2 regions of the Cellulomonas sp. KRMCY2 genome follow, and region 2 is predicted to be linked to the other one. Evidence: riboswitches for the same ligand, from Rfam matches in the RefSeq annotation. Region 2 holds a riboswitch; the other holds the start of a gene.
The links. A riboswitch is a leader RNA that binds a small molecule or an ion and turns the genes downstream of it on or off. The one in region 2 is predicted to bind cobalamin.
Positions count from the first base shown of each region.

Region 1: it holds a riboswitch for cobalamin, as region 2 does, so the genes downstream of both, metE (5-methyltetrahydropteroyltriglutamate--homocysteine S-methyltransferase) here and K415_RS0120865 (ribonucleoside-diphosphate reductase subunit alpha) in region 2, are expected to answer to the same signal.

Region 1 is NZ_JAGF01000001.1:2,343,856-2,347,538, forward strand. It holds partial or broken gene K415_RS0111280 (ribonucleotide-diphosphate reductase subunit beta) at 157-717, shown strand; cobalamin riboswitch at 791-997, shown strand; gene metE (5-methyltetrahydropteroyltriglutamate--homocysteine S-methyltransferase) at 1,114-3,363, shown strand.
Region 2 is NZ_JAGF01000001.1:4,428,857-4,432,539, reverse strand. It holds gene K415_RS0120875 (NUDIX hydrolase family protein) at 1-192, opposite strand, end outside; gene trxA (thioredoxin) at 289-741, shown strand; cobalamin riboswitch at 841-1,046, shown strand; gene K415_RS0120865 (ribonucleoside-diphosphate reductase subunit alpha) at 1,305-3,683, shown strand, end outside.

The sequences.
Region 1 (3,683 bases), 2.1 Mb from region 2:
TCCCATAGGCCCCATACGAGAACGGACCAACCTTCAAGTGCCCAGCCGCCTGCCTGCGTGTCTGACCGCGCCACTGTGCCGCGTCCAGCTCGCCGGGGCACTCGAACTGTCCCGTTGCGAGACGCCAGACCCAGAGCCTTCACGACGCTGGGATGCCGAGTGGCACGACAGACCCTGGACATCACCACAACCGAGGGCAAGCGCGACTTCGTGCGCAACCTCGTGGCGTACAACGTCGTCCTCGAGGGGATCTGGTTCTACAGCGGGTTCATGGTCGCCTTGAGCTTCCGGCAGCGGAACCTGCTGCGGAACTTCGGCTCGTTGATCGACTGGGTGGTCCGCGACGAGTCGCTGCACCTGAAGTTCGGGATCAACCTCATCCTCACGGTGCTGGAGGAGAACGAGGACCTGCAGACCCCGGAGTTCGCCGACGAGATCCGGCAGATGGTGCTCGACGCCGTCGCGCTGGAGGAGCAGTACAACCACGACCTGCTGCCGCACGGGATCCTCGGGCTCAACGCCGACTACGTCAACCAGTACGTCAAGTACCTCGCCGACCGGCGCCTGGAGGAGCTCGGCTTCGAGCCGCACTACAACGTGCCGAACCCGGCCAAGTGGATGGCCACGGCCAACGACACCCTGCAGCTGGTCAACTTCTTCGAGGCGACGAACACGTCGTACGAGGTCAATGCGAGCGCGTCGACCGCCCGGGGCTGACGACCGCTTGCGACCTTCGGTCGAGGGCGGACGGGGTGATCGCATCGTGAGAACCTCGTCCACCCTGTCGGCTAGGGTGGCTGTCGCCAACGGTTCACCAGCCCCACGGGGCCGGGTGAGGCAAGAGGGAACCCGGTGCGAGTCCGGGACTGCCCCGCAGCGGTATGTGGGAACGACAGCCGTCAATGAAGCACTGGGCGCCAGCCTGGGAAGCGACGGCCGGTAGGAGCGAGCAGGACGCCCACGAGTCCGAAGACCTGCCGTTGGTCCGCGCACCGCCGGTGCGCGGTGTCCGGAGCCTCTCGGGTGGGCTGGGTGGATGGGTGCCGTCGCGCCCTGCCCAGCCCTGCTCCCGCTGTCTCCGGTGCTTTCCGCACGCTCGCGAGGAGAGAGTCTGTGACCACGATCGGTACCACCGTCCTCGGATACCCGAGAATCGGCCCGCGCCGGGAGCTGAAGCGCGCCGTCGAGCAGTACTGGGCCGGAAGGATCGACCAGGCCGCCCTGCTGGAGGTCGGGCGGGGCCTGCGCGCCGCGACCTGGGCCGAGCTGCGCGACGCCGGGCTGGACTCCGTCCCTGGCAACACGTTCTCGTTCTACGACCACGTGCTCGACACGGCGGCCCTGTTCGACGCCCTGCCGTCGCGGTTCGCCGCGATCGGACTGTCCCCGCTGGACACCTACTTCGCGGCGGCGCGCGGGTACGGCCAGGAGCCGCCGCTGGAGCTGACCAAGTGGTTCGACACGAACTACCACTACCTCGTCCCGGAGTTGGGGCCCGAGACCGTGTTCCGGCTCGCCGGGGACAAGCCGCTGGCCGAGTTCCGCGAGGCTCTCGACCAGGGCATCGTCACGCGACCGGTGCTGCTCGGCCCGGTGACCTTCCTGCTGCTCGCCAAGCCGACCGCCAGCGGGTTCGACCCGCTTAGCCTTCTCGACAGGCTGCTCGACGTCTACGCCGAGCTGCTCACTCGGCTGCACGCCGAGGGTGCGCCCTGGGTGCAGCTCGACGAGCCGGCGTTCGCTGCCGACCGCACCTCGGCCGAGCTGGACGCCCTGCGTCGTGCCTACGCGCGGCTGGGTGGCCTGGCGGAGCGGCCGCAGCTGCTCGTCACCGGGTACTACGGCGACCTCGGGCCGGCGCTCGCGGTCCTGGCGGACGCCCCGATCGAGGCAGTGGCGGTCGACTTCGTCGCGGCGCCCGGCAGCTCGCTCGCCGGCCTGCCCGGGCTGCGGGACAAGACCGTCGTGGCCGGCCTGGTGGACAGCCGCAACGTCTGGCGGACGGACCTCCCGGCGGCGCTGGCCACCGCCCGGGCGCTGCTGGGATTCGCCCGGCAGGTGGCTGTTTCGGCGTCTGCGACGCTGCTGCACGTGCCCTACGACCTGGACGCAGAGACCGCCCTGCAGCCGAAGGTGCGCGAGCGGCTGGCATTCGCCCGCCAGAAGGTGCGTGAGGTCGTGCTCCTCGGGGCTGCCCTCGCGGGCGAGGCAGGGGCGGACTGGACGGTGGAGGTCGCCAGGCCGTCACCCGCCCCGCGCCGCGACGACGTCGTCCGCGCCCGCGTCTCGGCGCTGCGCCCCGAGCACCTGGACCGCGTGCCGTTCGAGCAACGCGCTGCCGCCCAGCAGGAGCTGCTGGGACTGCCGCTCCTGGCCACGACGACCATCGGCTCGTTCCCGCAGACCGAGCAGATCCGACGTAGCCGCGCGGAGCTACGCTCGGGCGCGCTCGACACCTGCGTCTACGAGCAGCGGATGTGCGAGGAGATCGCCCGCGTCATCGCGCTGCAGGAGGACGTCGGCCTGGACGTGCTGGTGCACGGCGAGCCCGAGCGCAACGACATGGTGCAGTACTTTGCCGAGCACCTCGACGGGTTCGCCACCACGCAGCACGGTTGGGTGCAGTCCTACGGCTCGCGGTGCGTGCGGCCGCCCGTCCTGCACGGGGACGTGTCCCGGCCCGCCCCGATCACGGTCCGCTGGACCACCTACGCCCAGGGTCTGACCACCAAGCCCGTCAAGGGGATGCTCACCGGCCCCGTCACGATCCTGGCGTGGTCGTTCGTGCGCGACGACCAACCGCTGGCCGAGACTGCGTCGCAGGTCGCTCTCGCACTGCGCGACGAGATCGGGGACCTCGAGGCAGCGGGCACCCACATCGTGCAGGTCGACGAGCCCGCGCTGCGCGAGCTCCTGCCGCTGCGGGAGGCGCAGCGCTCGGCGTACCTGGCTTGGGCGGTCGGCGCGTTCCGGCTCGCCACCGCCGGGGCCGCACCGACCACGCAGGTCCACACGCACCTTTGCTACTCGGAGTTCGGCGACGTGATGAGCGCGATCGAGGGTCTGGACGCCGACGTGACGACGATCGAGGCGGCACGCTCAGGGATGGAGATCCTTGGCGACCTGCAGGCGGCCGGCTTCGCACGTGCCGTCGGGCCGGGGGTCTACGACATCCACTCGCCGCGGGTGCCGAGCGAGGACGACATCGTCGCCCTGCTCACCGAGGCGGTGCGTGCGGTGCCCGGTGAGCGGCTGTGGGTCAACCCGGACTGCGGGCTGAAGACCCGCGGCTACGCCGAGGTCGAGCCCGCGCTGCGCCACCTTGTCGCGGCGACGCGCCGAATCCGAGCGACGCTGCAATGACAGCGGGTCAGCTCGCGCCGAGCCCGGACGGCGTGACCACAGCGTCGGGATGACGACGCCTTCGACTGCGTGTCGTCCTGTGCTCGCCATCCGTCCTGCACGGATGGCGAGCACAGGGGGTCAGAGGGCAGTGACGATGCGGGGAGCCGCAGCGGCCTCGCCCTCTCGCCGACCGCAGTGCGCCGGTGGCGCCCGGTGCCCCTGATGGGCACGGCCGTCGTCGTCGCGCCCCTGCTCGTCGGTGGGGCTGATCACCGGGTGCCTGTCCATGGTCTTGCTGGGGGTCCAGGACCGCTACGGGCAGGGTCCTTCGAGTCAGT
Region 2 (3,683 bases):
GATCAGGGCACGCGTCATGATCCCGGCCCCGTTGACCCGGAGCAGCAGACCGACGGCCACGACGTCGCCGCTCTCGTCGACCCGTACCGGCACGGCGTCGACGTAGAGCAGCGGGAGGTGGGACCGAGCCACGCGGAGCTGGGCGTCGGTCAGCCAGCCGTCGGGGGTCGGGTAGTCAGCGGTCTCGGTCATGAAGGCGAGCCTACGGTCGGCGACATGGGGGGAATACCTCCGGGCTCGTGGCGTTGACGACGGAGAACCAGCCTGGATCGTCGAGAGGATGTTGCCATGCCCACCGTCGCGCTCACCGAGGCGGCCTTCGAGGAGACCGTGACGAGCAACGACATCGTGCTCGTGGACTTCTGGGCCGCGTGGTGCGGTCCGTGCCGCCAGTTCGGTCCGGTCTTCGAGGCGTCGTCCGAGATCCACCCCGACGTGGTGCACGGGAAGGTCGACACGGAGGCGGAGCAGGGCCTCGCCGCAGCGGCGAACATCACCTCGATCCCGACCCTGATGGCGTTCCGCGAGGGCATCCTGGTCTTCAGCCAGCCCGGCGCGCTGCCCCAGGCCGCGCTCGAGCAGGTCATCACGGCGGTCAAGGCGCTCGACATGGACGACATCCGCACCCAGCTCGAGGCGCAGCGCGCCGCGGCGTCCTCCGGGGCCGACGGCAACGCGCACGCCGGCCACGACCACGGGCACGAGGGTCACGACCACGGGCACGAGGGTCATCAGCACTGACGTACCGGGCTGAGCCGTCGTACCGTGCGGGCGGGTCACATCTGGTAGGACAAGGCGCGCCGGGCTACTACATCTTGTGTCCGATGGGGTGCATGGGGGTAGTCTGATGACGCCAACGGTTCATCCGCCCTCCGGGTCGGGTGAGGCAACAGGGAACCCGGTGCGAGTCCGGGACTGCCCCGCAGCGGTGAGTGGGAACGACAGCCGTCAATGAAGCACTGGGTGTGAGCCCGGGAAGCGACGGCCGGTAGGAGCGAGCAGGACGCCCACGAGTCCGAAGACCTGCCGTCGGTACGCGCGCCGCCGGCGTGCGTCGGTTCCGGCGCCTCTCGGGCGGGCTCGTCGGACGTGCGCCTCGTGCGTCGCGTCGTCGTTCCCCTGGGCTCCGGCACCACCGCCGGTACCTCCGGGAGACCACGTTGACCCTCGCCGACCCCCGCACCGCCACCCCGAGCACCGCCGTCCCCAGCGCAACGGCCCCGAGCACCGCGGCCCCGCCGACGCCCGCCGGCGTCCACGTCACCAAGCGGGACGGGAGTCGCGAGCCGTACGACGCCGACCGCATCAACCGGGCGATCGAGCGCGCCGCCGTCGGCCTGCCGGACCGGATCGCCAAGGTCACCCAGGTCGCCAGTGAGCTCGCGATCACCCTGTTCGACGGGATCACCACCGAGCAGCTTGACGAGGCTGCGGTCGCCGTCGCCGTGCAGAACATCAAGGACGACCCCGACTTCGACACCATCGCTGTGCGCCTCCTGCTCAAGGTGGTCCACAAGCGCGTCCTGGGGGACTTCGACACCGACGTCGAGCTGGCGTTGCTGCACCAGGCGCGGTTCCCGGGCTACATCCGCGACGCCGTCGAACAGGGGCTGCTCGACCAGCGCCTGGCCACGACCTTCGACCTCGACGCCCTCGCGGCCGTGATCGACCACCGCCACGACGAGGCGCTCCGGTACATCGGCACGGTCACGATGCGCAACCGCTACATGCTCACCGGCCGGGACGGCGTGCCCCTGGAGGTGCCGCAGTACTTCTGGATGCGGGTGGCCATGGGCCTGTCGCTCAACGAGCCGAGCCCCACCCGGACGGCGACGGACCTCTACCGGGCGATCGCGGCCCTGGACTACCTCCCGGCGGGCTCCACCCTGGTGAACGCCGGGACGCCCACGCCGCAGCTGTCCAACTGCTTCGTCGTGCAGGTCGACGACGACATCGAGCACATCGCCGGCTCGGTCCGCAATGTCATGTGGCTGACGAAGGGGACCGGTGGGATCGGTCTGTCGATGTCCAAGCTGCGCTCGGAGGGGTCGCCGATCCGCTCGAACAACACGACATCGACGGGCCCGATCCCCTTCATGCACACCATCGACTCGACGCTGCGGGCGATCTCGCGAGGCGGCAAGAAGTTCGGCGCGCTGTGCTTCTACCTGGAGAACTGGCACCTGGACTTCGCCCAGTACCTGGACCTGCGGCAGAGCTCCGGCGACCCCTACCGGCGTGCCCGCACCGCGAACACCGCCGTGTGGATCTCCGACGAGTTCATGAAGCGCGTGGCCGCGGACGCGGACTGGTACCTCTTCGACCCGGCGGAGACCCCCGACCTGGTCGAGCTGACCGGCGACGCGTTCTCCCGGCGCTACGAGGCCTACGTCGCCGACGCCCAGGCCGGCCGGATCCGCCGCTTCCGCCGGATGAGGGCCCGCGAGCAGTACACCGCGATCCTCATCTCCCTGCAGACCACCTCGCACCCGTGGCTGACCTGGAAGGACACCATCAACTCGCGGGCGCTGAACACCAACACCGGGACCATCCACCTGTCCAACCTGTGCACCGAGATCTGCCTGCCGCAGGACCGCGACACCATCGCCGTGTGCAACCTGGCGTCGGTCAACCTCGCCGCGCACCTGGCCGGCGGCGAGATCGACTGGGACCGGCTGCGGGCCACGACACGTCTGGCCGTGCGCCAGCTCGACAACCTCGTGGACATCACGCTCTCGTCGGTCCCGGAGGCCGAGCGAGCCAACCGCACCAACCGCGCCGTCGGGCTGGGCGTCATGGGCTTCACCGACCTCACCGAGCGCCTCGGGTACGCCTACGAGTCCACCGAGGCCTACGAGCTGGTCGACCAGCTGCTGGAGTTCATCAGCTACCACGCGATCGACGCCAGCGCTGATCTGGCCCGCGAGCGGGGCCCCTACGAGACGTTCGCCGGGTCGGGCTGGTCACAGGGCCTGGTCCCGTACGACACGATCGCCCGGCTCGAGGCCGACCGCGGGGTGCCCGTGCAGGTCGACCGCACCACCCGGCTCGACTGGGACACCCTGCGGGCCAAGGTCGCCGGTGGGATGCGCAACTCGACCCTGATGGCCGTCGCGCCGACGGCGACCATCGGCCTGGTCGCCGGCACCACACCGGGCCTGGACCCGCAGTTCTCCCAGATCTTCGCCCGGACCACCAGCTCCGGGAAGTTCCTCGAGATCAACCGCAACCTGGTCCGGGACCTGCAGGCCCTGGGCATGTGGGAGCGGGTTCGCGACGACCTGCTCGCCGCACAGGGCGACCTCTCGGCGATCCCCGGCATCCCCGCGCGCCTGCTCGCGGTCTACCGCACGTCCTTCCAGCTCTCCCCGTACGCCTTCGTCGAGGTCGCGGCCCGGGCCCAGAAGTGGGTCGACCAGGCGATCAGCCGCAACATCTACCTCGCGTCGCGGGACGTCGGGGAGATGGCCGCGCTGTACCAGGCGGCCTGGGAGCGGGGGGTCAAGACGACGTACTACCTGCACGTCAAGCCGCGGCACACGGCCGAGCAGTCGACGGTCCGGGTCAACAAGGCCCACGCCCGCACGGCCGCAGGCAACGGCGCGCTCGCAGGGTCCGCCGCGCCGACCGGCGCGCCAGGGACGACGCGACCGCCGCAGGCGGGGTTCGGCTTCGGCCGTCGG